3 regions of the Exiguobacterium sp. s101 genome follow, and region 2 is predicted to be linked to each of the others. Evidence: riboswitches for the same ligand, from Rfam matches in the RefSeq annotation. Region 2 holds a riboswitch; each other region holds the start of a gene.
The links. Region 2 has a riboswitch for S-adenosylmethionine ahead of metK (methionine adenosyltransferase). Riboswitches for the same ligand answer to the same signal wherever they lie in the genome.
Positions count from the first base shown of each region.

Region 1 (10,062 bases), on a different contig from region 2:
GAGCAGACCTTCCATCTCCTGCAGTTCCGCTTCAGACACCCGGTCCATCTTGTTCAAGACGATGATATCCGCAAACTCGACTTGGTCGACAAGTAGGTCCACAACTTCACGGACATCTCTTGTATCGACGGCTTGTTGACGTTCCATGAGCGATTCACCAGAATTGAAATCTTTGAAGAAACGGTACGCATCGACGACAGTGACCATCGCATCGATATAGACACGGCTCGTCAAATCGATCCCAAGGGCGTCGTCGGCATACGTGAACGTCTGTGCGACGGGAATTGGCTCGGAAATCCCTGATGACTCGATGATAATCCCATCGAGGTCACGATCCTTTGTCAGCTCATCGACAGCCGTGAGCAAATCTTCACGTAACGTACAGCAAATGCACCCGTTCGAGAGCTCGACTAACTTTTCATCGGTACGGGAGAATCCGCCCTGTTCAATCAACTTCTCATCGATGTTCAACTCACTCATATCGTTTACGATGACCGCATATTTTTTGTGATCACGGTTATGTAAAATGTGGTTGAGCAGTGTCGTCTTCCCGCTACCAAGATAACCTGAGAGTACCGTAATTGGAATTCGTTTCATGATGGACCTCCGTTAAATAGTAATCATTACTCTTTGTATAATGTAACGGTTCCACCCTTTTGTCAATAAAAAAACACGCCTCATCGACGTATTTTCATGAACATTCAATTATTCTTCCAACGCTTTCCGTTCTGCTTCTGAACGCGGATAGGCGTTTGCTTGCCACTCGGCTCGATAAATGGAGTCGAGCTGCGTCAATCCGACTTCATCCTCGTCCTTGTCCGAATCGACACTCGGGACCTCGTCCCACTTCGGATCGAGATAAGAATGATCCTCTTCCCGCGCTCGACTTTCTTGTAATTTTTGAATTCCCACCTTGACCGCTGCCGCAACTGCCAATCCAATACCTGCTCGCACTAACAGTCGTTTCACCATCGTATGTCCTCCTCAACGCCCAAAGCGATAAAGCGGCATCCCTTTCACATCTGTCTCGATAATAAATACCGATCCAGCGTCCGGATGTTCGGTTAACGCCTCCTCGTCCATCCCTTCACGTGCTGTTGTGATGGCTAATCGATTGAGACCATCCCCGATGAAGGCGCATGATGTGACATTCGGGGCAGGGACGTGAACTTCTAACACTTTTTCACCGGTCGATGGATCCCAGCGAGATACTTTACTTCCTGCATAATGTGCGATCCATAAAAAACCTTCCGTATCCGATGTCATGCCATCCGGGAAGCCGTCCTCTTCCGAAAAGTCGATGACGACCTTTCCGTTCGACAATGTGCCGGTCTTCATGTCAAAATCATATTGTCGAATTTTTTCGGTCGGTGTATCAATATGATAAAAAACGGAATGGTCAGGAGACCACGTCAACCCGTTTGAAAGTGTCAACTCATCCATAAGTGTTGTCGTCGTTCCATCGCGGTCCACCCGATAGAGAGATGCCTGATTCTCTTTATCGTCCAAGTGGAGCGTCCCGGCAAAAATACGACCGTACGGATCGGCTTTCCCATCATTAAAACGTAATCGACCTTCAGGGTCATCCAATTCGACAATTTTAATTAACTCCCGGTTGATTTCATCCCATTCATAAATCCCGTCTTTAAGACCAAGGACGACACCATCCGTCACTTTTGGAATGACGAAACCGACCTGTTTTCCGACTTCGAAAGAAGAAATCTCGTCTTCTCGCTCGTCATACCACCATAACGTATGACCTTCGATATCCACCCAATAGAAACGCTTCAACTCAGCATCCCAACAAGGACCTTCACCAAGCGTATTTCGTACCCGAATCCACAACGACGCATCTATTCTTTCCATTACTTAGCCTCCACTCTATCCATTAGTTCAGAAATCTATTCCCTTCTCCCATCTGGACTATGCATGAATTCGAAAAATCGTAGAGGATTTCCACCCTAGTCACATCATTTTGATATATTTATGGAAAGGTGAGAGGAGTGGATCATTTGTCTAAATGGAACGAACGTTATAATACCGATGAATATGTGTACGGAACGGAACCAAATCAATTTTTACTCGACTTCATCACAACACATCGGCTTGAAGGAAAACATGTGTTAGCCATCGCTGAAGGAGAAGGTCGAAACGCAGTATGGCTCGCCACACTCGGACTCGACGTCGAGATGTGGGACGCTTCGAAAGTAGGGCTCGAGAAAGCGAAGCGATTAGCGGCTTCGCGAAACGTCTCCCTTCAGACGAAACAGATCGATTTGAATGAAGCGGACTGGTCGCAAGATGCGTATGACGTAGTCGTCTGTATCTTCGGCCACTTTCCTCCGCATGTCAGAGAAAAAGTGTTCGCCGGTATTCGACAAATGCTTCGACCTGGTGGCCTATTCATAACAGAAGTTTACTCTACAACCCAACTCGCTTACGGGACAGGCGGACCAAAAGACGCCTCACTTCTGTACACCGAAGAGATGTTTCACCAACTCGAAGACGATTTCATCCCTCTCGTTTTAAACGAGAACGTCGTATGGCGAGAAGAAGGCACGCTCCATCACGGTGAATCCGCTGTGATTCAATATATCGGACAAAAACGATAAGCAAATGGCCTCCCCGAGGTTCGGAGAGGCCATTTTTCATTTCGCGCCTTCGACGTTCATATGCTTACTGCGGAGTTGTCCACATGCCGCATCGATGTCTGTCCCGTGCTCGAGACGGACACCTGTGTTGACGCCACGTTTTTTCAAGATGTCGTAGAACGCCATGATGTCCTCAGGCGTGCTTCGCTCATATTGGATGTGCTCATTGACCGGGTTGTATGGAATCAAGTTGATGTATGACTTGTCTTTGATGTCTTCAATCAAATCGGCGAGTTCTTCCGCATGTTCCGGTAAATCGTTCACTTTCGAGAGTAGGATATACTCGAAAGTGATTCGTTTGTTCGTCTTCTCGACGTAGTAACGAATCGATGGCATGAGTTGATCAAGCGGGAACGCCCGGTTGATTTTCATGATGCGTGTCCGAAGCTCATCATTCGGCGCATGAAGCGAGAGCGCCAAGTTGATGCGTAAGTCAAGGTCTGCGAACTTGTAGATCTTGTCCGCAAGCCCACTCGTCGACACGTTGATCTTACGCGGAGCGATCGCAAGACCACGCTCATCTTTGACGACACGCAAGAAGTCGACCAAGTTGTCGAAGTTATCGAACGGTTCGCCGATTCCCATGACGACGATATGGCTGACGCGATCACCATCTCCTTCTTCATCGAGGAAGTGTTGGACGGTCATGATTTGCTCGACGACCTCACCAGCCGTCAAGTCCCGTGTCTTCTTCAACAATCCGCTCGCGCAGAAGCTACAGCCGATGTTGCAACCTACCTGAGTCGTCACACAGACCGAACGTCCGTATTTGTGACGCATGAGCACCGTCTCAATGTAATGCCCATCATGTAATTTAAGTAAGAATTTGACCGTTCCGTCGCCCGCTTCCTGTTTGACGAACAGGTCTTGAGTCGAGATGACGTATTTCTCTGTTAAGTACTCGCGCACCTCGTCTCGTACGTTGAGGTCGTCCATCGATTTGACCCGATCGATGTAGAGCGAATCCCAAACTTGACGTGCGTGGAAGGCACCGTATCCCGCTTCCGTACACTCATTTGTGAGTTGATCGAACGTCAACCCGTATATAGATGATTTCATTGTAATCTGTCCTTTCTCTAATCCGCATACGTATCATTGTAGCGGACGTGAGAGACGGGTGCAACTTACGAATAATCTGGAGGTGTCGGTCGTGTGATGAACTGTTCGAACGCATAAGCGACCCGAATCAAATCACGCTCCGCATAGCTCGTCCCCGTGAACGAGAGGCCGAATGGGGCACCGCTCTCTTTCAGTTGATAAGGGATTGTAATCGTCGGATGCCCTGCTTTCGCAGCCATGTCGTAGTTCATGTCATGTGGGAGGACGATTGCATCCAGTTTATGAGTTTGAAGCAATGCGTCAATCCCTTCTGTTTTCGAAAGACGGACGTCCTCGATGCGACGGTCGAGATAGCTCGATTCAATCAGTTTTCCAGATCGGGCGTTCGCCTCTTCAAAGAGGCTCTGACCGTGCGGAATCGATTCAGGATGTTCCGCGTTCCACTCGATTAAATCAGAAAGCGTCTTAAATGGCACTGTCGTGTTCGCGAGATACGCCTCGACCCCGAGCTTGAATTCGTCGAACAGGATGTCCGCCTGCTCTAGCGCCGTATGCTTCGGCAGTGTGACCTCGACGAGTTCGATTTCTGCTTGCCGTAACAATCGGATTGCCTGTTCATATAATCCGACTTCTTCGTCTGAAATGTCTGGTTTGACGAACCCGACGCGCATCCCGACCGCCTGCCTCACGTCGAGACATGTCACGTAAGGGGGGCCGACCGGTGTCTCAAGAGTCGCCGGATCCGATTCATCCTCACCACACATCGATTGTAAGGCGATGACCGCATCACGAAGCGTACGCGCCATCGGTCCTGCCGTATCTTGAGAACGTGAGATCGGAATGATTCCGGAGCGGCTGATCAATCCGACGGTCGGCTTGATCCCGACGATGCTGTTATGGACACTCGGATGGACGATTGAACCGCTCGTCTCAGATCCGACTGCTAGAAGCGTGAGGTTTGCCGCGACAGCAGAAGCCGACCCTGAGCTTGATCCCCCGACATCCAACCCGTCGCCATATGGGTTCATCGTCTGTCCACCGACGGCACTCCAACCGTTCGGCATATCTTCCGTTAAAAAGTTCGCCCACTCGGACAGGTTCGCCTTCCCGAGGATGATGGCCCCGTCAGCCCGCAAGCGTTTGACGAGCTCGGCATCTCGACCGGCGAAATGATGTCGCATTGCGGCAGCACCTGCAGTCGTTCGCATCAGACCGTTCGTCTCGATATTGTCTTTGATTAAGAGGGGAATGCCGAGTAGCGGTTTGCGTACCCCTTTTCGGTAGGCTCGGTCTGCCGCCTCTGCCTCGAACAGGGCGTCTGGATTGACTTGAATGACGGCGTGAAGCCGTTCATTATATGTCGCAATCCGTCCTAAATAATAGGCGGTCACGTCTCTCGCCGTGAATTGTCCTTCTTTATACCCACGATGCGCACGTTCAATCGTCAGTTCATGTAATTGGATTTGTTCCATCATACATTCCTCCTTTATCTCTCCCCTTTTATTCGTGCTCTATGTCTGATTTCCTTTTCGTATCGCCAAGTCGATGTGTTCTTGTTACACTTAAGAAAAAACAGGAGGTTCCTATGACACGATCCTACATATTCGTGTTGCTAGCTGTGTTCGGTCTATTTTTCTTACAACTATACGGTGAAAATGTGCCTTATGGTACACCCATTTCCATCGCTTTAATTGGATTCATCATCGTCTTGACTGTTTTTCAGTTGAAACGAAAACCGAATCATTGACGAATGTATTTTGAGGATGATATGATGCTCTCACCAACTACATATCGATATCAAGAGTGAACGAGAGATCTGGCTCCGCGACTTCACAGCAACCTGCCTTAGGCAAGGTGCTACGACCAGCAAGGGAAACCTTGAACGATATGACGAAAGCGCTCATGTCATCCGACGTGAGCGCTTTTTTGTTGAATGACGATTTGGAGGGAACGACAGAATGAAAAAAGCAACATTCGCAGGCGGCTGTTTTTGGTGCATGGTGACACCATTTGAGGAATTACCAGGGATTGAAGGCATCGTATCCGGCTATATGGGTGGACAAGTCGACAATCCGACATATGAACAAGTCAAAACAGGAACGACTGGTCATTTAGAAGTCGTTCAAATCACATATGATACAGCATTATTCTCGTATGAACGTCTCCTTGAACTGTATTGGATTCAGACCGATCCGACCGATGACGGTGGTCAATTCCAAGACCGGGGACCTCAGTATGCCCCAGCCATCTTCTACCATACGGAAGAACAACGAGTCGCTGCTGAGATGAGTCGCGATGTGTTGGCGGCGAGCGGGCGCTTCACGGCCCCGATCGTCACGAAAATAATTCCAGCGACGACGTTCTTTGCTGCAGAAGACTACCATCAGGACTATCATAAAAAAAATCCGAAGCATTATAAGGAGGACCGGGCCATCTCGGGACGCGACGAGTTCATCGAGGAGAAGTGGACCGAGACAGTATGATATTCAACGGACGCGAATTGAATGATTCGCGTCTTTTTATAAGCTCATGAATCGGGAAAAGAGACGTCCGAGTCACCGGAAGCACAACCGAGTCCAACCGAAGTAGCGGGTGTGTTCATGGACGGGGAAAAAAATTATGAGACGACCGGGACGATTCGCTCGGTCGAGGCAGAAGACGGGACATATCTCCGATTTGAAGAGTTCGAGACGACGAACGGTCCAGACTTATTCGTCTATTTGACAAAACCAGGGCAAGAGACGACCGAAGGCGTCAGTTTAGGGGCGCTAAAAGGGAATATCGGGAATCAAAACTATTTGGTCCCTGCGGATGTGAATCTAGAGGAGTACAACACAGTTGTCATCTGGTGCCGTGCGTTCAGCGCGACGTTCGGGACGGGAGAACTGACTATAGCAAATGAATGAATTGACTGCAGGGCGGCTGAATGAATCGGCCACCCTCTTTTCATTTGAAATCGGCTAAAAAATAAAGACCAATCATCCAACATCAATTGTGTATATGCTATCATATATGTAAATAAGTGTAATTTCAATGAGGAGGGTCGATCATGGAGCAGACATTGCCACAACTATACAAACACTACTTTTGGAAACGTTTCTTTCTATTTTTCATTCCATTGATGGTGGTCGGCATACTATCCGAACCGATGATTATTCAGAATCCATTCGAAGAGCTCGAAGACTATGGAGCATTTGTGTTTTTCTTGGCAATTTATATCCTTGTACTCGGTGGATGGGCGGCATTTATGTCGTCGATGATGTGGCGGATCAAACAATACAAATGAAAAAAGTAATCGATATGGTAAAGTGCGGAACTTAGTATAAGGCTGAACGAATCACTGCTTGTTCAACCGTTGAGAAGACGGGGTAGCCTGACGAGATTTCAATCAATAGGTCGGATCATACGGGGATCCCCCACCTTAAAGCAAAGCTTAGGCGGGGGGCGTTCAAATAATAGTTTACCTACTCCCTCAACTGCTCTTTTTCAAGATATACATATGGTAGCGCGCATTGAATTCCGGATAGTCTGTATAGCTATCAGCAAGTATTTCCCAATCGATTTCCAACTCATCGAGCACGCGCTTCAAGTATGTTTCCCTTTTTTGGCACTGTTGCATAAAAATGGCCAACACCTCACCGTTCTTCAGCTCCGCAGCAATACGTTGGAGCAGTTTTGTTTCGTCCTCAATCTCCCTTTTATAAAAATGTAGCATTGAATCTAACAGGACAATATCGTATTCCTCATCTATCGGATAAGTGTAAACATCTCCTATTTTTCCGGTCACTCTCAACTGCTCGTCACGGGCGACTTGATTCATTTGTTCGAGCCCGACAGTGGAGATATCGACGCCTGTCACCGTGTACCTTAACCTTCCTAAAAATAAAGAGTCTCTTCCTTGTCCGCATCCTAAATCTAAGACATGCCCTTTCGGTTCATACGCCTTAAAGAACGCCATGAGTTCAGGGTATGGATTCCCGAAATAATGTTGTTCTTGATAATGTGTATCGTAGATTCGTTCCGTCATGTTACCTCACCTCGTTCCCAATCTTCCATCGCCAGTTCATGGTTAATTTCAGCTGCGACTTCATACCCATCACTCGAAGCCTTTAGCAATCCAGGGAACACATTCTTTGTGTCTCCGATCACATATAGTCCCCTCACGGTCGTTTTCGCTCCTTCTTCAGTTTTGACTCCCCCCATGTCTGTATAATCGATGCCAAAGTGGTCTAGAGAAAACGCCTGATATTCGCCTGTATCCATGATAAACCCAACAGTTCGATGGTACGTCTCCCCTGACGTCATAACGACCTTTTGTAGCTGACCCTCGGTTGAAATAAGTTTATCAATCACCTCTTCTACAAGCTCCACACCGTGCCCTAGTAAATCTTTCCGATCTTCTTCCGAAAGCGTTGCAGCACCGTTTGTAAACACGATTAGATCCTGACTCCAGTTATAAATCAATTTAACGTAGTGAATAAGCCAAGGCTCGTTCCCAAAAATCGTCAAAGGTTCATCTTTTCGCTCCCAACCATCACAATAAGGACACGGAAAAACCGTTGAGCCGTATACGTTCTGTAGTCCTTTGATTGCCGGCAGTTTTTCTTTTATCCCCGCTGCTACAATGACACGCGGGCTGGCAAAGCTATCCCCATTATCGGTCTGAACGGTAAAAATGCCATCTCTTTTTTCCAGTACCGTAACCTTGGTTTCAACATAGGTTACTGTCGGATATGCCTTGATTTCGACTAAACCGATCGACTTGAATAGTTCGGGCTTCACACCGTCCCGTGTCAAATACCCGTGCGATGCATGCGTCACACGGTTCCGTGCGGTATTAGCATCCAATACGAGAACCTTCCGCTTTGATCGTCCAAACACAAGGGCTGAACTTAAGCCAGCAGCTCCGCCCCCTATTACAATCGCTTCATATTGTTCCAACGTGTCCTCTCTCCTTTCTAACAATCGCACTTGCCGTTTTCGCTACATATGTACCTTCAGCAATCCCTATCGGTAGTTCTCTCACCTGATCTCCTAGATTTAAGACGACGAGCGAAGGAAAAAGGACGATTGTCCCGAAAACGTCGGTCGAATCGTCCTTATTTTTGTTCAATCTCGGATGGAACGGAAGATTTTCAATTCCTCTGACTAACTTGTTCCTTCAAACCCGATTTAACTCTTGGCAATCCCAAGCATAAATCCAGCGACGACAATCAAACCGATTCCCATAAATACATAGACGCGTTCTTTTGTCGTCTTCTCTTCTTTCAATAAATAAATACCACCGAGTGTCGCCACGACGACGTTCAATTGGGACAAGGCGAACGAGGTCGCGATCCCGACTTCTCCGCTTGAAACGAAAAGTCCGAAGTTCCCGATCCCCCAGGCAAGACCCGCCAAGATGTTTTTGAACGTACGCGGATCCAGTTTCTTGACGTCTTTCTCACGAAGACTGAAGAAAAGTGCTGTGATGAACATCCCGACGGATTGTGGAAGGATTGCCGTGATTCCCTCTACTTCAAAGTAGTTCGTCAAAACGGCATACGTGACGTAACCGATACTTGAAACGAAGAGGACGAGTAGTCCCTTTTTCAAGGCGCCGGCACTATCTTTGTCTTTTTTCTGTTGATACGAAGTCATCGTCGCCCCGATGATGATCAAGACGAGCGCTGAAAACCCTAACCATAGCTCCGTCGTCGTCTGCCAGTCTCCGAGAACGATGACTCCAAAGAGAGACGTCCCGACGAGCTGCATGCCCGTACTGATTGGCATCGCCTTCGAGACACTTAAGATTTGGAATGATTGAAACTGTAAGTATTGACCGAGCGCCCAAAACGCCCCTGAGATAAACCCGGTCACGATGGCGAGTGTCGTGAACTCCGGTCGGAAGACGAGGGCAATCACTGCCGCCATGATCATCGCCCCGATGGTCGTTCCGATCAATTGCTGAATTGGTTTGCCTCCCACTTTCGACACGATGAGCGGAATACTTCCCCACATGAGTGCGGGTAAGAGTGCCAAGAGAATCATTTCCATAGAGCACACCTGCTTTCTTAATATAACGTCTAACATGAAATTCCCAGGCTTTTAATTTTATAAACCTAAAATGAAAAAGAGAATTGCCATAGCGAATACTAGGATGATATAATGATTTCGAACGGGGCATTAGCTCAGCTGGGAGAGCGCTACGCTGGCAGCGTAGAGGTCAGGGGTTCGAGCCCCCTATGCTCCATTAATTTGTCACATCTCGGATGAGGTGTGACTTTTTTATTGACCTGGTGCGATTCAACCACTTAGTGAACGGGTAATGGTAGATAGACTTTTCATACAAGGGGGACTTCCGATGGAACGC
Region 1 is NZ_JACSKX010000006.1:1,064-11,125, reverse strand. It holds partial or broken gene KNO76_RS06615 (GTP-binding protein) at 1-597, opposite strand, end outside; gene KNO76_RS06610 (hypothetical protein) at 706-972, opposite strand; gene KNO76_RS06605 (SMP-30/gluconolactonase/LRE family protein) at 985-1,866, opposite strand; gene KNO76_RS06600 (class I SAM-dependent methyltransferase) at 2,013-2,612, shown strand; gene rlmN (dual-specificity RNA methyltransferase RlmN) at 2,649-3,710, opposite strand; gene KNO76_RS06590 (amidase family protein) at 3,776-5,182, opposite strand; gene KNO76_RS06585 (hypothetical protein) at 5,296-5,457, shown strand; SAM riboswitch class I at 5,502-5,601, shown strand; gene msrA (peptide-methionine (S)-S-oxide reductase MsrA) at 5,669-6,193, shown strand; gene KNO76_RS06575 (DM13 domain-containing protein) at 6,311-6,616, shown strand; gene KNO76_RS06570 (hypothetical protein) at 6,760-6,996, shown strand; gene KNO76_RS06565 (class I SAM-dependent methyltransferase) at 7,183-7,737, opposite strand; gene KNO76_RS06560 (NAD(P)/FAD-dependent oxidoreductase) at 7,734-8,651, opposite strand; gene KNO76_RS06555 (GRP family sugar transporter) at 8,883-9,746, opposite strand; tRNA gene KNO76_RS06550 (tRNA-Ala) at 9,870-9,942, shown strand; gene KNO76_RS06545 (four-helix bundle copper-binding protein) at 10,054-10,062, shown strand, end outside.
Region 1: it holds a riboswitch for S-adenosylmethionine, as region 2 does, so the genes downstream of both, msrA (peptide-methionine (S)-S-oxide reductase MsrA) here and metK (methionine adenosyltransferase) in region 2, are expected to answer to the same signal.

Region 2 (10,062 bases):
CGGCAAAACGAGCCGGTAAAACGCTTCATTATGGATTTCACTACCGAAACCGTGCCGACACCATTCTATTAAAACGGATGATCGATGCGGGAGAGTTCGGAGATATTTATGCGGTGACGGCGCTCGCGCTTCGACGACGCGGGATTCCGGGTTGGGGTGTGTTTACAAACAAGGAACTACAAGGCGGGGGAGCACTGCTCGATGTCGGTGTCCATATGTTAGACCTTGCGCTTTACTTGATGGGCTATCCGAAGCCGAGTGAAGTCGTTGGGCACGTCGGGCAATATTTAGGAAATCGTCCGGGTGTCGGCTTACTAGGAGAATGGGATTCGAGTTCGCTTTCAGTCGAAGATACGGCGAGGGCGATGGTCACGTTTGAAACAGGGGCATCCTTGCTGCTTGACGTCAGCTACATGGCCAATATCGAAGAGAAGGATACGATGCGTGTGGAATGTCGCGGAACGAAAGCTGGGGCCAGCTTATTTCCACTCACCCTTCATACCGAAAAATATGGAGCGCTCTTTGACGAGCAACCTGCTTATTTGACTGAACACGATCCGTACGAACGGCAAATCCAGCTCTTCCTTGAAGCCTGTCGACAGGAGCCGAATTATCGTCAAGCGGAGGAAGCAGTCATCTTGCATCGGATCATCGACCGCATCTATCAGTAAGCACGATACTTTTCATTCCGTAAAAACAGGGTATATAGTGAAGGTGTTACATATTTCTATGAGGAGGATGACTTATGCACAACTTTGAATACAAAAACCCGACAAAACTAATTTTTGGGACACATCAGGTCGAAAAATTAGCTGGAGAACTCGAAGTGCTCGAAGCGAAGAAAGTGATGCTTGTCTATGGTGGCGGAAGCATCAAAAAGAACGGGACGTACGATGAAGTCGTGGCCGAACTTGAAAAAGCCGGTATCTCATACGTAGACTTCTCAGGTGTTGAACCGAACCCTCGTATCGAGACGGTACGTCGTGCTGTGAAATTTGCCCGTGAAGAAAACATCGATGCCTTACTCGCAGTCGGCGGAGGTTCCGTCATCGACTGTACGAAACTGATCTCAGCGGCAATCCCTTATGAAGGGGACGCGTGGGACATTGTCCTCCGTGAGCATATCCCGACAGAGGCGGTGCCATTCGGGACGGTCCTCACACTCGCGGCGACGGGGTCAGAGATGAACTCTGGGTCGGTCATTACGAACTGGGAGACACAAGAGAAGTTCGGTTGGGGCCATCCGCTCGTATTCCCGACGTTCTCCATCCTTGATCCACGTTACACGGTGTCGGTTCCGAAAGACCAGACGATTTACGGCATCGTCGACATGATGAGCCATTGCTTCGAACAATATTTCCACCCGAACCATGCACCGGTACAGGAACGCATGACAGAAGGTGTTTTGAAAGCGGTCGTGGAATCGGCTCCGAAACTCGTGAACGATTTAGAAAACGTAGACCTTCGTGCCATCATCTTGTTCTCGGGTACGATGGCATTGAACGGTGTGCTTCAAATGGGTGCTGCGGGAGATTGGGCGTCTCATAACATCGAACATGCGGTATCGGCTGTTCACGACATCCCGCACGCAGGCGGTCTCGCGATCCTCTTCCCACGTTGGATGGAACACGTATTGGATGAAGACAACGCAGCACGTTTCGCACGACTCGGTACCGAAGTATTCGATGTCGAGCCGGGTGAACATGACTTGGAGACAGGGAAACGGACAATCCAAGCTGTTCGTGCATTCTTCGACCAACTCGGTGCGCCAAACTCGCTCCGGGACTACGAAATTGATGAGTCGACATTCGATGCGATTCTCGATTCGGCAATGAAGCGTGGTGCATTCGGTCGTTTCCGTACACTTGAACGGGAAGATGTCTCAAAAATCTTAGAACTTAGTAAATAAGGCGAATTCTTGCCTATTTTGCAATAATGATTGAACGAATCCGACGTTTCCGTTTATGATGGGTCATGTATGGCTCTTTTACGAGCGATTTAAAGGAGGAAATGACATGTCAACTGTACGTTTCGATTATTCAAACGCGCTCTCATTCGTAGGGAGGCACGAAATCGACCAAATGCAAGAAACGGTAAAAACCCTTCACTCTGTGATTCACGAGCGAAGCGGAGCCGGAAGTGATTTTCTTGGGTGGGTCGATCTTCCGACCGAATACGATCAAGATGAGTTCGCACGAATCAAAGCTGCGGCGGAACGAATTCGCGAGAATTCAGACGTTCTCGTCGTCGTCGGAATCGGAGGATCTTACCTCGGTGCCCGTGCAGCGATCGAAATGCTTCAACATTCGTTCTTCAACGTATTATCAAAAGAAGAGCGCAAGGCTCCACAAGTATTCTATGCGGGCCACAATATCTCATCGACGTATATGAGAGAATTGCTTCAAGTGCTCGAAGGAAAAGACGTCTCGGTTAACGTCATCTCGAAATCAGGGACGACGACAGAACCTGCGATTGCTTTCCGTGTCCTTAAACAGTTCATGGAAGAAAAGTACGGACAAGACGGGGCGCGTGAGCGCATCTACGCAACGACAGATCGGGCTCGCGGTGCACTCAAGACCCTCGCGGACGCGGAAGGATACGAATCGTTCGTTATTCCTGATGATGTCGGTGGACGCTTCTCTGTCCTCACACCAGTCGGTCTTCTTACGATTGCCGCTGCCGGAATCGATATCGATGCCTTGATGGAAGGGGCACGTGACGCACAGAACGCTTACAGCTCTCCTGAATTGGCAGAGAATGAAGCATATCAATATGCGGTTGTACGAAACGCCCTTTACGCAAAAGGAAAGTCGATTGAGATGCTCGTCAACTACGAACCGGCTCTTCACTACGTGTCAGAGTGGTGGAAGCAGCTTTACGGTGAATCAGAGGGGAAAGACAATAAAGGGATCTTCCCTGCGGCTGTCGATTTCTCGACGGATCTTCACTCAATGGGGCAATACATCCAAGAAGGTCGTCGCGACTTGTTCGAGACAGTCATCCGTGTGAAAGAAGTTCGTCATTCGATGAACGTTCCAGAAGACGCACAGGACTTGGATGGCTTGAACTTCCTTGCCGGTGAAACGATTCAATTTGTGAATGACAAGGCGACAGAAGGAACACTTCTCGCACACACAGACGGCGATGTACCGAACTTAGTCGTCGAATTGCCGGAGATGACCCCCTATCACCTTGGTTACTTGTTCTATTTCTTTGAGAAAGCATGCGCGATGAGCGGTTACATCCTCGGAGTGAACCCGTTCAACCAGCCAGGCGTCGAAGCGTACAAAGCAAACATGTTCGCTTTGCTCGGTAAACCGGGATATGAAGAACAAAAAGCAGAACTCGAAAAACGCTTGAATCAATAAGAAAACGAATCGGTCCGCAAGTCGGGCTGATTTTTTTGTTTGAAACTGGGTGAAGACAAGGTAAAGTGAGAGTAGATAGGGGAAAGAAAGGGATGGACTATGAAGACATTCAAGGATTACTATCATAATCAAGTTGAGCTAAGCTTCACCCATTATCCATTCTCAGACACACCGCTCCACGTCTGGGTCGTCGCCCGTTACGAGGATAAGTGGGTATTGACGAAGCATAAACAAAGAGGACTCGAGTTTCCGGGCGGGAAAGTCGAGCCGGGCGAGCATGAGGACGCCGCCGCAATCCGAGAAGTTTATGAAGAGACCGGTGGAATCGTGAAGACACTACGCTACTTGGGACAGTATCGGGTGCTCGGTCGAGGTGATACGGTCGTCAAAAATATTTACTTTGCAGAGATTGAGCGATTTGAAGATCATCCTGCCGTCGACGAGACGGATGGGGCCGTCTTGATTGATGCATTGCCGGGTAATTTGTTACGCAATCAACGTTATAGTTTTATGATGAAAGACCGAGTCTTACCGGAGACGATGAGGGTTCTACATGAACAACAGTTGGTTTGACCGAGTTGATGTGTTACCACCGTACGCAGGTTATCGGGTGACAAGAGGGTGGTACACGACAAATGATGGAGAAGAGGTCGTAGCGTATTCAATCGAACCAAAACAACCGAATGGGCACGTGTTGATGTACTTACGGGGAGGGACGGCACGAATCGGGGACGTCCGTTTACCGCGGCTCATGCAATTCGCATCACGCGGCTTTCATGTCGTCGCTCCCGTCTATCGTGGCAACCATGGTGGGACTGGAAAAGAGGATTTTGGTGGGGATGACTTGGAAGATGTGCTCTCGCTCTTCGATCGCGTTCAAACGAGCGGACGACCGGTTCACGTGCTCGGCTTTTCGCGAGGCGGAATGATGGCACTATCGCTCGCCTCCGAACGACCGGTCACCACGGTCACATCCTGGGCAGGCGTGACGAACCTAGAATGGACATATGAGGAACAGCGTTCGATGCGGAAGATGTTACGTCGCATGACAGGTGGGGACCCAAGGACAGCTGAGTCCGCATACGTCGAACGCTCCCCGCTCTATAAAGAATGGGAGGCCCCGACACTCATCATCCATGGTACGGATGATGAGCAGGTTCGCTTGCGTCATGCGACAGCTGTCGCTGAGAAGTTAGGGGAGCAGGCTGAATTTTGGGTGGTCCCATTCGGACATCAGCTCCCATTTTGGGATAAATGGGAGACGACAGAGCAGGCGATGGACTGGATGATACAGCAAGAAAAAACACCGACTCATGATTGAGTCGGTGTTTTGATGTAGTTAGATGACGAGTGGACCGGCTGCGATGATTGATTCACTTGCTTTCGTGAAACGCTTGAAGTTCTCTTTAAATTTCATGGCAAGTGCTTTTGCCTCCATGTCGTAACGAGCTGAATCGTTCCATGTATCTCGTGGATTGAGAACAGTACTCGGTACACCTTCGATGGCTACTGGAATCTCGACATTGAAAATGTCATGTTTCATCGTTTCGACATCACGAAGCTGTCCATTGATTGCGGCGTTGACCATCGCGCGCGTATAAGCGAGTTTCATACGTGAACCTTCACCGTATGCACCACCTGTCCAACCTGTGTTGACGAGATAGACATCGACATCGTGTTTTTCAATCAATTGACCAAGCATATCCGCGTAACGCTCTGGTGCGAGCGGGAGGAACGGTGAACCGAAGCAAGTCGAAAACGTCGCTTGTGGTTCTGTGACACCGCGCTCCGTGCCGGCAAGTTTTGACGTATAGCCAGACAAGAAGTGATACATCGCTTGCTCTTTCGTCAATTTGCTGATCGGTGGCAAGACGCCGTACGCATCTGCCGTCAAGAAAACAATTGTATTCGGATGACCTGCGCGTGATGGGAGCATCGCATTGTCGATGAACTCAATCGGATATGCCGCACGCGTGTTTTCCGTTAAAGAAATGTTTTTGTAGTCTGGTGTTCGATCATCGTTTAGCACAACGTTTTCAATCAATGAACCGAATCGAATCGCATCATAAATTTGTGGTTCGTTCTCACGTGATAAATTGATTGTCTTTGCGTAGCAACCGCCTTCAATGTTAAAGATGCCGTCTGGTGACCATCCGTGTTCATCGTCACCGATCAAGTGACGCTCAAGGTCAGCCGAAAGTGTCGTCTTCCCAGTTCCCGACAATCCGAAAAAGAGAGCCGTTTCGTTCGCATCATTGACATTTGCCGAACAGTGCATCGATAACACGTTTTGTTCAGGCAACAAGAAGTTCATGACGGAGAAGATTGATTTTTTGATTTCACCACCGTATTCTGTTCCCCCGATCAGAATTGTACGTTTGGCGAATGAAACGAGAATGAACGTCTCTGAGTTTGTGCCATCGACCGCAGGGTCTGCTTTATAACTCGGTGCATAAATGACCGTAAACGGGTCGAACGCACCTTTCGTCGGCCATTCACGTAAGAAGAGTTGTTTAGCGAATAGACTATGCCACGCATACTCTGTGATGGCACGAACGGGTAAGGTGTAGTGTTCATCCGCGCCAGCCGCAGCTTCAAGATAGTAGAGCTTATCTTTCTTCTCTAAGTGATTGAGTACTTTTTCAAGAAGTGCTGAAAACTTCTCTTCAGCGATTGGTTGGTTGACCTTCCCCCAATCGACAAGGTTGTTGCTGACTTCATCTTGTACGACGAATTTGTCTTTCGGTGACCGTCCGGTAAAAGCACCGGTGCTGACAGATAATGCCCCGTCTTTTGTCAGTACACCTTCACCATTTTGAATGGCTTCTTCTACCAGCTCTGGAACCGTCAAGTTCCGTAACATGTCGGTACGATTAATTAATTCTTCGATTTTCAGGAGCGTTGTCGCCATCCTGAATCCCACCTTTCCCCTAAATAGATGTGGATGAAATCCGCATACTTCCGCAATCAAGATTAATTAGTATGACGTTTTTAATTATATGTGACACACTAATTAAAAACAAGCATTTCTTCTCTATTAAGTAAGCGCTTTCTTACAAGGATAGTTTAACACATTCTCTTATCACAAGGTGTTAAAAAAAAGAAACGAAATAAAAAAATGGTTGAAGATTCACAAACAGAAATGTTTAGCAAGTCTGTGAAAAAATACGAATTCGTTCAATTCCCTTGACATAATCGGATGTCATTTATATGATGGTTTTCGTAACGGATACTCTTATTCTGAGCGGTGGAGGGAACAAGGCCCTACGAAGCCCAGCAACCGTCCGACATGAAGTCTTGTGCGGAAAAGGTGCTATCCTGAAGCGAAGCCATTAGCTTCGAACGATAAGAGGGTAAGGAAGAACGATTCAACCTTTCCCCATGTATGTCATCGGGGGAGGTTTTTTTCATTACCGTCCCAAAGCAACGCGTAAGGGGAACGAGTACCGTCCACATATCACCCTTATTATAGGAGGTTTTTTGAATGTCAAATTTGAACCGTCGACTTTTTACTTCAGAGTCGGTTACTGAAGGACATCCAGACAAAATTTGTGATCAGATTTCTGACTCGATTTTGGATGCCATTTTAGCGGAAGACCCGAATGCCCGTGTTGCGGCAGAAACGTCTGTCACAACAGGTCTTGTACTCGTAGCTGGTGAAATCACAACGTCAACTTACGTGGATATCCCGAAAGTTGTCCGTGAAACAATCCGTGAAATCGGATACACACGTGCGAAATATGGTTTCGATGCTGAAACATGTGCAGTCTTGACATCGATTGACGAACAATCGGTCGATATCGCGCAAGGTGTAGACCAAGCCCTTGAAGCTCGTGAAGGTCAAATGACTGAAGAGGAGCTTGATGCAATCGGGGCAGGAGACCAAGGTCTCATGTTCGGATACGCAACAAACGAGACACCTGAACTCATGCCCCTCCCAATCTCGTTGGCACACAAGTTGTCACGTCGTCTTGCGGAAATACGTAAGAACGGTACGCTTGAGTACCTCCGTCCGGATGGGAAAACACAAGTAACGGTTGAGTACGATGAGAATAACAACCCTGTTCGTATCGATACAATCGTTATCTCGACGCAGCATGCAGAAGAGATTACACTCGAGCAAATTCAAGAAGACTTGAAAAAATATGTCATTGAAGCAGTCATTCCGGCTGAACTTATCGATGCTGAAACGAAATACTTCATCAACCCGACTGGTCGCTTCGTAATCGGTGGACCACAAGGGGATGCAGGTTTGACAGGACGTAAAATCATCGTCGATACGTACGGTGGATACGCTCGTCACGGCGGTGGTGCATTCTCTGGTAAAGATCCGACAAAAGTTGACCGTTCAGCGGCATACGCAGCCCGCTATGTAGCGAAAAACATCGTTGCAGCAGGACTTGCGGATAAAGCGGAAGTACAACTCGCGTATGCAATCGGGGTTGCACACCCTGTATCAATCGCTGTCGATACATTCGGCACTGGAAAATTGAGCGAAACAGAACTCGTTGAACTCGTTCGTGAGAACTTTGACCTCCGTCCGGCAGGTATTATCAAAATGCTCGACCTTCGTCGCCCGATCTACAAACAGACAGCAGCTTACGGTCACTTCGGTCGTACAGATGTGGAACTCCCTTGGGAGCAAACAGATAAAGCAGCAGTTCTTGAAGAAGGCGCGAAGCGTTTCGTGTAATCAAAAACGACCTTTCCGCGGAAAGGTCGTTTTTTTTGGTTCATGTAGTTGGTGGTGTCTGTTTATTTTCGTCTGACTCAGAATCGTTGGAAGTTGTTTCTTGTCCGAGAGCTGTATCTTTCGCTTCGACGACCTTCTCACCGATATCTTGTAAATCAGACTTGGCTTCTTGTGCCGTATCAACGATTTTATTGACGTCTTCTTTAACTGTATCTACTTCTCTGACGACTTTTTCATATACGTTCTGAACGTCTGTAGATACTTCCTGAATTTTGCCGGAAGCCGTCTTCACTTGTTCAATAACCTGTGAGGCTTTACCAGCAGGGTCTTGTTTCATTTCATTGACAATGCCGCCGACCGAAGATTTTGCGCTCGAGAGGGATTGTTTCGTATGATCTCGATTCGAGGAGCTAAGTAATGCGAGGAGACCGCCGACAAGTGCACCGAGTAACATGCCGGTCACGACGTTTATTTTCGGACTTCCCGCGTTCATTTGGTCAAATTGACGATTTGGGTTCTCTGTTTGTTCGACTTTCGGGTCATGCTCTAATTTTGGTTCCATGTTGTTCCACTCCTTCATTTGATTGGCATTGCTAGTTTTATACCCAAGTCGAATGCTGAGATAACGTTTTATAATGAATCGTCATGAAAAAGAAATGTAGTGCAGGATAAAAACACTATGATAGGGAATGATACAAATAGATTGGCCTAAAGGGGGAAGCGATCATGAATATGCGAGAAGCAGTTCCAGAAGATGCGGCGTTAATTCGAACGATTGCACTTGCAACGATTTCAAAGAATGATTCCAATCGGACAAGAGCGATGGAGCGCGCCTATCGACAAGAAGAGATTGTACGAGCAATCAGTTCAAGTGAAGAAGCACGAGAACAATATTTTATCGTTGGCGAGTATGAAGACCATGTCATCGGATTTTGTCATGCCATCGATCGCGGTGACATGTGGGAGATGCTTCGTCTCTATCTTCATCCCGATCACCATCGGAACGGGTACGGTGCAGATTTTTTAAGGCACCTTCAATCGAAAAAAACACAACCGGTGGAAGTGTACGTTGAAAATTCGAATGACCAGGCGATTGCTTTCCTCTTGCATCAATCATTTAAAGAAGTGAATCGAATTCAAGAAGAGGTCTACGACCAACCGATGGAACTCATTCATCTAAGATATGTCCCGAGCTAAGACTCCAGACGGATTTTGCTTAAACATCAGTTGCGGCTGATGTTTTTTTGATACAATGAATATAGTCTATAAATGAGGTGACGGCAGCATGACATATGAAGAAACACAAAAAGGGGTCATCGTCATCGTTTATCCGCTACAGTTCACATCTCGGATCAGCGAGAATTTTATTCGACGACTTCAAGACGAGTACGAAGTAATTGTCGTCCGCGACCAATCGATGGGCTTGACGGCAGAAGATCATAAACAATTGATCAAACGGGCGTTACGTGAGGCCGGCGAGTATAAATTACCGATTCATGTCGTGGCGTTCAGCCTCGGGGCGCTCTTTACAAACCGGCTTCTTCAGGAGTATGATGTGCCGCTCGGGAGCCTGACTTATATCTCTCCATTGTTTGATTGGCATGCGACTCGTCAAATCGGTGGATTAAAACAAGTCGTCGCGAGTGCAGTCGATCGTTTTCGCCCAGACTTACCACTCGGAATGATGACATTCACCGGCGGCGGCGGCGACGAATCGTCCCGATTTGGTGAAATCACATATGCCCAATATCGGGAAATCGAAGAAGAAATCGTAGAGCATCAAGAAGAAAAGAAACATTTGCCACGTCTCCCGCTCGCTTGTTTCTACGCACCTGATGATCAATTTGCAGACGTGAAGTTGACGTTGAACGTCTGCCGAAAGATTGGTGGAGATCAAGTGTATATCCGTCGATTAGAAGGATTCCCGCATTTTGGGTATGAGCGGTTGAACACCAAATTTGCAGAAACGCTCATGACGTTTTATGAATTGATTCAAGAATA
Region 2 is NZ_JACSKX010000017.1:503-10,564, forward strand. It holds gene KNO76_RS12445 (Gfo/Idh/MocA family protein) at 1-671, shown strand, start outside; gene KNO76_RS12450 (iron-containing alcohol dehydrogenase) at 746-1,909, shown strand; gene KNO76_RS12455 (glucose-6-phosphate isomerase) at 2,016-3,368, shown strand; gene ytkD (RNA deprotection pyrophosphohydrolase) at 3,468-3,941, shown strand; gene KNO76_RS12465 (alpha/beta hydrolase family protein) at 3,922-4,689, shown strand; gene pckA (phosphoenolpyruvate carboxykinase (ATP)) at 4,708-6,279, opposite strand; SAM riboswitch class I at 6,601-6,720, shown strand; gene metK (methionine adenosyltransferase) at 6,853-8,061, shown strand; gene KNO76_RS12480 (hypothetical protein) at 8,102-8,623, opposite strand; gene KNO76_RS12485 (GNAT family N-acetyltransferase) at 8,788-9,258, shown strand; gene KNO76_RS12490 (alpha/beta fold hydrolase) at 9,347-10,062, shown strand, end outside.

Region 3 (10,062 bases), on a different contig from region 2:
AATCGAAGTCAAAGGTGTGTACTTCACTTTTTCTGAGAGTATCGTCTTAATCTTATTTTTATTTTTTGGATTTGAAACGGCACTCATCGTCAACCAAATCGGATTGTTTATTTTTCAATTTGCCAATCTGAAACCAAAAGTCGCCATCCGTCGATTCCGTTTCACTTATCCTTGGAACGCCATTACAGCTTATTTAGAAATTGTTATTCCGGCAGCTGTCTATCTCGCCATTGGTGGCGAGACCGGACTTGACTTTTATTCACAGGAATCTTTTGTTCCACTCGCCGGACTGTTTCTTGAAATTTTCTTAAACACCGTGTTCCAAAAATATCAGGTGAAATGGTGGTTCCGTGTCGACATCGCCTTGAGCGACTTTATGAAGATTGCATTTTATACGTACGTCGTCAGTCTGATCTTCATTTTAGCGGCGGCATTGTTCCGAGAGACCAATCTACTTGTCGTCAGTAGCATCGCGGCTGCATTAACATTTTTTATTAAGCGGCTCCTCATTCAAAAAGAGCGGCAAGATGCATTCAAATCGTTGATCGAACAATACGATGAAGCAAAAGAAGCCGTCTCCTTGTCACAGAGTGAGGCGCAAGCCATCGAAGTTTTTTTAAGTCAGTGTGAACAATTGAATCACTACGATGAAGGATATGTCGAGTTTAGATTGTTCGATCGTATACTCTACTTTGATTTGAAGACACGTCAACCAATCGATCGACCAGTAGTATACGCACTACTCGACATCAGTCAACCGAATGACCCCGTCCTCGACTATGAGATGCGATTTGAATGGGATGCCTCACTTTCCGATGCTTTCCATAATGACTATCATAGCTTCGTCTCTGTCCGCTCGGAAGAAATAGAAGGAATTCGTACATGGATTGTCATGACCGGCGAGCAGGTTTATGGATATCCAAAAATCATTCAGCAGGAAATCATCAAACTCTTAAAGTCGTTCAATCGGACCATCAGTCGGTGTCATGAACGAGACCGTCTCTATACCGAGAGCCGGACGGATAGTTTGACGCTTCTCGCAAATGCACGCGCATTTTATGAATATGGGATTCAACAAATATCCAATATCTCGATGTATCCGATTTCGGTCGCCATGCTCGATATTGATTTCTTCAAAAAAATCAATGATACGTATGGACATCAAGTCGGTGACCACGTGTTACAAGAATTCGGGCGACGAATTCGACAAGTACTTCGTACAGATGATTTTGCCGCACGATATGGCGGGGAAGAATTCATTTTACTCCTCAACCAGTGTGATATGACCCAAGCGATTGAAGTCGCAGAGCGCATTCGTCACCAAATCGAAGCAAAACCATTTTGTGTCGACCAATACGAAATTTCTGTGACCACGTCGATTGGAGTCGATACGATTGAAGCGTTTGGAAATAAGCGTCTAGATGATACGATTCGAAACGCAGACCGTGCGCTGTATGTCGGTGGGAAATATGCAGGACGTAACCGCGTGGCACACTTCAACAATTTAACGACGTAAACTCCCCTTTCTCACATCGAATTGGGGAGTTTTTAAGTTGACAACTAGATTCGAAACAGGTACGTTAGGGAACGTGTTTACTAATTGAATAGATTAACTTTTTATCGAGAGAGACGGAGGGACTGGCCCTGTGAAGTCTCGGCAGCGGGGAACCTGTGCCAAATCCAGCGGGCGTATTGCTCGAAAGATGAAAAGGGTATTTCGCACGAAGGACCTTTTTCTCAGAAAAGGGTCCTTTTTATTTTTAATGAGGTGATTATTTTGGAACAACCAACAGCAAACAAATGGGCACTCTTGCCGTTGCTCGTCTTCTTACTCTTTTTTATCGGAGCGGGTGTCTATTACGGGGATTTTTATAAGTTTCCGGTCCTCGTTGCGGCCATCATCGCCTTGATGGTTGCAGCATTCATGACAAAAGGAAATGCTATCCAAACCGTCGAGCGCATCGCTCAAGGAGCCGGCAATCCGGGAATCATCATTATGATTTTTATCTTCTTACTGGCCGGCGCATTTTCAACCGTCGCTGAATCAATCGGCGCCATCGATGCAACGGTCAACGCTGCGTTGACTCTCTTACCACCATCGCTTCTTTTGAGCGGGCTCTTCGTCATTGCCGCCTTCATCTCCATGGCGATGGGAACGTCGACCGGGACGATTGCTGCACTTGCACCAATCGCACTCGGTATACATGAAGAGAGTGGTGTCAACGTCGCCATCGCTGCGGCAGCGGTCGTCGGGGGTGCGATGTTCGGGGATAACCTCTCGTTTATCTCAGATACGACCATCGCTGCTGTGCGGACACAACGGACGAATATGCGTGATAAGTTCCGAACGAACTTCTGGATTGTGTTACCGGCCGCAATCATCACAACCATTTTACTCGCCGTCTTATCGAACGGTGAATCGACTGTCGATGTCGCTGCATTTGAGTGGTATAAACTGATTCCGTATCTCGCGGTGATCGGACTAGCGTTAACAGGACTGAACGTCATTCTCGTTTTGTTAGGTGGGATTACGCTCACGGGTATCATTGGTCTACTTGACGGAAGCTTATCTGTGACAGCGTTTGTGACAGCCATTGCGGACGGGATGATCGGCATGGCCGAAATCTCGTTCTTGACGTTACTCATGGGCGGACTTGTCGGACTCATTTCACATAACGGCGGTCTCGCATATTTACGTGATGCCTTGACGTCACGCATCCAAAAACGGGCCGGTGCTGAATGGAGTATCGCCGGTCTTGTCAGTGCGACAAACGTGGCGACGGCGAACAACACGATTTCCATTCTCGTAGCCGGACCGCTTGCAGCGAACATTGCAGACGAATATGACATCGAACGGAAAAAGTCTGCTAGCGTGCTCGACATCTTCTCGTGCGGCGTACAAGGGATTCTCCCATACGGAGCACAACTCCTCATTGCCGCAGAGTTGACGGAGACGGCATCGCCTGACCTCGTCCCGTTCATGTTCTATCCGTTCCTCCTCTTTATTTGCGGAGGGATTGCCATTGCTTTCAACTTCCCGCGCTTTAAAAATCAGTCATAAGCGAAAACACCCCTTTCTCAAAGGGGTGTTTGTCGTTTGGTCACCATCTCTTGTTTCAATTGCTCGTTCCGTTTCTTGAACGCCCGTCGCTTGAGCACTTCCTCAAGCCCTCGACTGATGGCCCATAGTATGACTAAGAGCAGACCGAGCATCGACAAGCGAAACGGGCTTTGAATAAATTCTTCCCACTGGTCTCCGATGACAGAGAAAATGACGACGACGAGCAGTTTACCAAATCCCGCTGCTAATATGAACGTACGGAGCTTCATTTGGATGAGCGCCAGTAAATAGGTAATCAAACTGACCGGGATGAACGGGAGTGAATATAAGAACCCGAGCGAAATCGGGCTCATGTGATTAATTCGTTCTAACCAATATATCGCCGTCTTATGCTTCTCAAGCCATCGTGTCATCGGTTTTCGGAAGATGTACCGGACGGCCGCGAAGACGACAATCGTTCCGAGAAGACTCCCGATCCACGACAAGAGAACACCTAACAAAAAGCCATATGTCGCCGCATTCGCAGAAATGATTAAGACGAGTGGCAGAAAAGGGAAGATTGCTTCTAAAAATGGAGCACCAAGACCAGCCCAAGGACCACCAGGCAAACTCTGAAGCCACTCAATCAATTGGATAATGTACTGTTGGAGAGAAGTGAGCATAGTCGTTCCACCTTCAACTTTTGTTACTACTCTATTACCCGAATTCGATTTAGAAGACGCATCTCCCTGCATTCATCAAAAAAAATTAAAAACCATTTGCGAAAATCCGTCGTGATATTTATCATATAATAATGGACTTGTGGTTGCAGGCAAGTCTATTCGTCGAACGACACAACCCAACGTTCGTTTTCCTGCAAAAAACTGAACACAGGGGAGCAACATAACATGGAAACAAAACCAATGCGGGTCTTGCTGTACTATAAGTACGTCAATATCGAAGACCCAGAAACACTCACGCAAGAACATTTGAAGTATTGTAAAGATCTCGGTATCAAAGGGCGTATCCTGATTTCTTCTGAAGGAATCAACGGAACGTGCTCCGGTACATGGGAACAAACCGAGCAATACATGAATGATTTGAAAGCAAGCCCACTCTTCAGCGATATTGAGTTTAAAATCGATGAAGTCGAAGAGCATGCCTTCAAGAAAATTTTTGTTCGTCACAAGAAAGAGCTCGTGACGTGGCGCTTTGATGGTGAGTTTGATGTGCCGAAACAACACGGAGCATACCTAGAACCAGCAGAATGGAAAGAGATGATGAACCGTGATGATGTCGTCATCCTCGATGTTCGTAACAACTACGAGTACGAACTTGGTCGCTTTAAAAATGCGATCAAAATTGATGTAGAGGCTTCACGTTACATGCCGGAATGGCTTGAAGAGAACAAGGACCTCTACGAAGGGAAAACTCTTCTCACATACTGTACCGGCGGCGTCCGTTGCGAGAAATTTACAGCATATATGCGTGACCAAGGTCACGATAACATTTTCCACTTAAAAGGTGGTGTCGCGATGTATGGAAAAGACGAAGCGACAAAAGGAGAGAACTGGGACGGTGAGCTTTATGTCTTCGATGAGCGCATCAACGTCCCTATCAACTCGGTGAACCCATCTGTCGTCTCACATTGCATGCATTGCGGGACAGAAACGGTTCGTTACGTTAATTGTGCCAACCCGGAGTGCAACGTTCAACATTTCTGTTGTGAAGAGTGTGAACCGAAACAAATGCGTTCATGCTCAAAAGAGTGTCAAGAACACCCACGCAACCGTTATATCATCGACAATATTGCAGAGAAACTTCAGGAAACTGAAGGAGTAGTCGGGTAACAAAAATCGACCAAAAGGTGTCACGGATGACTCATCCGCGGCACCTTTTTTGACGAAATCTTAACGTATAATCTGAGACGCTTTCGGGTATAGTGAAGGTACTATGTCAGACAGGAAGTGAATACTTGCATGTTTAACGAACCTTTACTCGCTGCGATTCTTGCTTGGTTTATCGCCCAAGCGGCCAAACTCGTAACTGAACTCATTAAAACACGGGATTTTGAAATTGAAATCATGTTCGCTTCAGGCGGCATGCCGAGTTCACACTCATCTACTGTCGTTGCTCTCGCTACGGCAATCGGTCGTGCAGAAGGGATTGACTCGAGTATGTTCGCACTCGCCGTCGTCTTTGCGACAATCGTCATGTATGATGCTACCGGAGTTCGCCAGGCGGTCGGGTTTCAAGCTCGTCTCTTGAATGACTACTTTAAGGGGATCAAACATGAAACCCCGCTCTTGAATGAGCTTGTCGGACATACGCCGTTCCAAGTCATCATTGGGGCTTTACTCGGCCTTGTCGTTGGATTGTTTTTTCCCATTTAATCGTTAAAGGTATGTCATTTCTCACACTCTCGATTCTTTTTGTGAAGTTTCACAAAGAAGACGGTATACTCAGAGTGAGGAGGAATCGATATGCCTTTTTTGCAGAAATCATATGAATCACTCGATACACTCGCCGAAGCGATTGGCCAAGCGATTCGAGCACCTATTACGATTGAAAATCGCTATCACCAATTACTCGCCTATAGTACCCATCCCGACTCGACCGACCCGGCCAGAATCGCGACCATTATCGGTCGTCGCGTACCTGAAGCCGTGATCGAAGATTTATGGGAGAGTGGTATTTTAAGAGAAGTCACCGTCCAAGATGAACCCGTTGTCATCCCAGCGCGGCTCTCCATCGGTCTCGGGGAACGCGCGGCAATCGTCATCAAACAACATGATGAAGTACTCGGCTATATTTGGAGTTTAGCCCGCACAAATCCGTTCACCAATCAAGAGTTGGCAATTCTACAAGAAGGAGCGACAATCGCCAAGAAACTACTCATGACAATTGCGATGCACGAACGTCGTATCAGTGCCGAGCTTGAACGTTTTTTATTAGATGTCCTTGCTTCTTCGTCGCTCTCCGATTCTAATCGCGAAAGATTGAATGAACTCGCACCTATCGCGGTCGCGAGTCGTCTAACAATCATCGAATGTACCCAACCGATCACCCCTCAACTCGCTGAGCGTCTTCATTATGTGCTCGCAACTCAAGAGGCAATCGAAGTCGTTTTACATGCCATCGATGGTCAGCAGTTACTCGTCTGGCACTATATGAAGTCTGAACTGTCCGATGAAGAGACGGAATTATTAGCTTGGGCGGAACGGTTCGAACAGTTACTTCAAGACAAATTTATCGAATCCGAACCACGACTCGGAATCAGTCGACGCTTTTTTGAGAGTGACATGTTATACGACGCAGCCGAGGAAGCAAGACGCGTCACGACATTGCGTCGCAAGTTCCCTCTCGAACTCTCGACTTCCCGTGCTTTCGAACAGATTGGAATTTATCAACTTGTCCCAGAGCTCGCACGGCGCATCGGGCTCCGACTTGAAACCCATCCGACCATCGAACGGTTGCAACATTACGATTCGTCCCATCAGACCGAACTCGTGACGACACTCGAATGGTATTTTTATTTCGAAGGCAATGTTAAGCGAGTCGCATCCCACCTACACATCCATCCGAATACCGTCCTATACCGGATTCGACGCATCGAAGAGTTGACGAATATCACTCAAGTGTCATTACCGGAACGAGCTATGATTTATTTGGCCATCAAAGCTGGTCAATATCGATTAGAAGACTAGACGTTCGCTTTGTGTTTTTTCACAAAGCGAACGTCTTCGTTTTTAGAATCCATGATAAAGACAGCGCTTTCAATTGGATTTATACTAGGGGTGTGAACAATTTGTGTCAACGGAATGAAAGGGGAATGTTCCATGAAAATCGGGGTATTAAAAGAAATTAAAAACAACGAAAATCGGGTGGCATTAACACCGATGGGTTCATTTATGCTAACAGAGCTTGGTCATGACGTAGTCGTCGAAACGAACGCCGGACTCGGTAGTGGATTCACGAATATGGAGTATATCGATGCAGGTGCAACAATCGTCGAAACAGCGAAAGAAGTATGGGAAGGCGTCGAACTCGCACTTAAAGTAAAAGAGCCACAGCCGTCGGAATATCAATATTTCCGTTCTGATTTGACGCTCTTCACGTATTTACACCTCGCGGCGGAGCCAGAGTTAACGAAAGCGCTCGTCGATTCAGGTATAACAGCAATTGCGTATGAGACAGTAGAGGTCGATCGGACGTTACCACTTCTCACACCAATGAGTGAAGTGGCAGGTCGGATGGCTGCCCAAATCGGAGCACAAATCCTTGAAAAACCTCACGGTGGGAAAGGAATTTTAATGTCAGGATTACCAGGCGTGCCTCGTGCGAATGTTACCGTCATCGGGGGCGGTGTCGTCGGAACGAACGCGGCCCGCATCGCAATCGGTCTCGGCGCAAGCGTTACGCTGATGGACATTAGCCCTGCTCGTCTTCGTCAAATCGATGACTTGTTTGGAAATACCATCAACACGTTAATCTCAAATAAATATAATATCGCCAAACGAGTGGCCGAGAGTGACCTCGTCATCGGGGCTGTCCTCATTCCAGGAGCGAAAGCACCTAAGCTTGTCACAGAAGAAATGGTACAACGAATGTCACCAGGCTCTGTCATCGTAGACGTCGCGATCGACCAAGGAGGCATTTGTGAGACAATCGACCACATCACCACGCATGATGCACCGACGTATGAACGTTATGGTGTACAGCATTATGCCGTTGCTAACATGCCGGGAGCAGTACCACGCACATCAACAATGGGTCTGACGAACGCGACGATGCCATATATCATTGAATGTGCACAAAAAGGCGTATTCCAAGCACTTCTTGAAAATGGTTCACTTCTCAAAGGCTTAAACGTCATCAAAGGGACTGTCACATATGAAGCGGTCGCTCGTGATCTGGAATATCCGTTCGTTCCTGCTCATGAAGCGGTCGCAAAACAAACACAAGCATAAATCTAAGGCAACGAGATGCCCGTTCTCGTTGCTTTTTTGTTATAAATGAAAGAAGGAATCGAACGAAGTCGTCCGATTCCTTCTTTCATTATGCATTCTCAACGGTGATGTCTTCCCCGATAATTTTCACTTCCGGTTCTAACTCCACTTCGAACTTTTCTTTGACGGTCGTTTGGACGTGACGAATGAGCGAGATGTACTCTGTCGCTGTCGCCTCGTCAATATTGACGATAAATCCGGCGTGCTTGAGCGATACTTCTGCTCCTCCGATTCGCTTACCCTGTAGACCTGATTCCTGAATCAACTTGCCGGCAAAATAGCCAGGTGGGCGTTTAAATACACTTCCGCATGAAGGATACTCCAGCGGTTGCTTCGATTCACGTTTATATGTCAAATCGTCCATCACTTCTTTGATCACTTCGTAGTTCTTCGGTTCGAGTTCGAACGTCGCTTCTAATACGATCAATCCCTCTTTAGATACACGACTCGTCCGGTAATCAAGTTCCAGTTCGTTTTTTGACAAATGAAGTACTTGGCCTTCCGGTGTCAATACCGTCGCAGACGTAATGACGTCTTTCGTCTCTCCTCCGTATGCACCAGCATTCATATAGACCGCACCACCGACCGTTCCAGGAATACCACAAGCAAACTCAAGACCAGACAAGCTCTCTGCAAGCGCTTGACGAGAAACATCAATAATCGCTGCTCCAGCTTGTGCAATCATTTGATCGCCATCACGACGAATCGTGTTTAATTCATTCAAATTTAAAACGATTCCGCGGATTCCCCCATCCCGGACAATCAAATTTGAACCGAACCCAAGAACCATAAATGGCATCGCTTCCTGATGGGCTAGTTCTAAAACGGCCTGTACTTCTTCGTACGTATGTGGTGCTACGAAGTAATCTGCCTTTCCACCTAGTTTTGTATACGTGTGCGCCGACAATGGCTCGTCTTGAAGGACGCGCTCGGTCGGAATGATACTTTGAAGTTGCTGTAAAAAGCTCATGCGTTCACTCAATCCTTTACCTTCTATTTAATCAGTGTTCGGTCCCATTTCATTCATCCCGAGCACGTCCCTGAATGGTTTCAGTACGAAACACAGTATACAAATGATTACCGGGCGTGACAAGCAACGTTTTTCTTACAAATTAACAATTAGTTTATAACAATAGTGATGTGGCCATAGCAACTACAATGGGGATTGTAAAGTTATCCCAATCTCGATACGATATCGCTTCTGTCAGCGTTGCAATGATGGAAATAATAAACCCATAAGTTACCACTTGCCACATCACGATATCATTCCACAAAAACAATAAAAATAAGACCGCATATGAACTAAGGAACATCGCGACACTTCCTTGGAAGGAACGCTTTTGGCCGTATAAGTCATAAGTGATTGTGCCGTATTTCCGTCCGATGAGTGCAGCCATCCCGTCTCCCCATGCGAGAACGAGTGAACCGGCTAAAAAAGCAATCGGCTCTGACTCAAAGAAAAAATAGAGGATAACGAGTAACGCGATTGGATAATAAACTGTCCCGAACGACTTTCTTTCCGTTTGATGTACCGGCGATGGACTTTTGTATAACAAGACCGCGTTCGCAAAGGTAAAAAAGATAAGCGGGACTGCCGCAACGTACCATGACTCTAATAACCAAATCGCTAAAAGAGACCAGTGCCCGACTGCGATATGTACACTTTTTCGAATTGTTTCATCTGTCCACCCAAGACGTTTCCCAACTTGTTCGAGTCCTACGAGAAATACGAGGACGACCACGATCGAAAGAATTGAACTAATCCATTCATTCATTGCTTGACCACCTTTATGTACAGAGTGTATATGATATCGTCATTATACCTTAATCGGTGCCCATCCTAGCTTACTTTTCAAACATTTGGTAGAATGAGGTCAAATGACTGTATAGCCAACGTACGATGTTGGCGATAGAAAGGGTGGCCGTATGCGCGACGCAACTTCAATTCAAACTTTGGCAGATTGCCTTCATTTTATGCAGGTCGGAGAAATCGAGCGAGCCATCGCCCTCTTC
Region 3 is NZ_JACSKX010000007.1:22,348-32,409, forward strand. It holds gene KNO76_RS07470 (GGDEF domain-containing protein) at 1-1,516, shown strand, start outside; SAM riboswitch class I at 1,615-1,710, shown strand; gene KNO76_RS07475 (Na+/H+ antiporter NhaC family protein) at 1,778-3,061, shown strand; gene KNO76_RS07480 (TVP38/TMEM64 family protein) at 3,079-3,723, opposite strand; gene trhO (oxygen-dependent tRNA uridine(34) hydroxylase TrhO) at 3,949-4,890, shown strand; gene KNO76_RS07490 (divergent PAP2 family protein) at 5,008-5,433, shown strand; gene KNO76_RS07495 (PucR family transcriptional regulator) at 5,524-6,747, shown strand; gene ald (alanine dehydrogenase) at 6,880-8,010, shown strand; gene murB (UDP-N-acetylmuramate dehydrogenase) at 8,099-9,019, opposite strand; gene KNO76_RS07510 (diacylglycerol/polyprenol kinase family protein) at 9,174-9,824, opposite strand; gene KNO76_RS07515 (DUF1836 domain-containing protein) at 9,976-10,062, shown strand, end outside.
Region 3: it holds a riboswitch for S-adenosylmethionine, as region 2 does, so the genes downstream of both, KNO76_RS07475 (Na+/H+ antiporter NhaC family protein) here and metK (methionine adenosyltransferase) in region 2, are expected to answer to the same signal.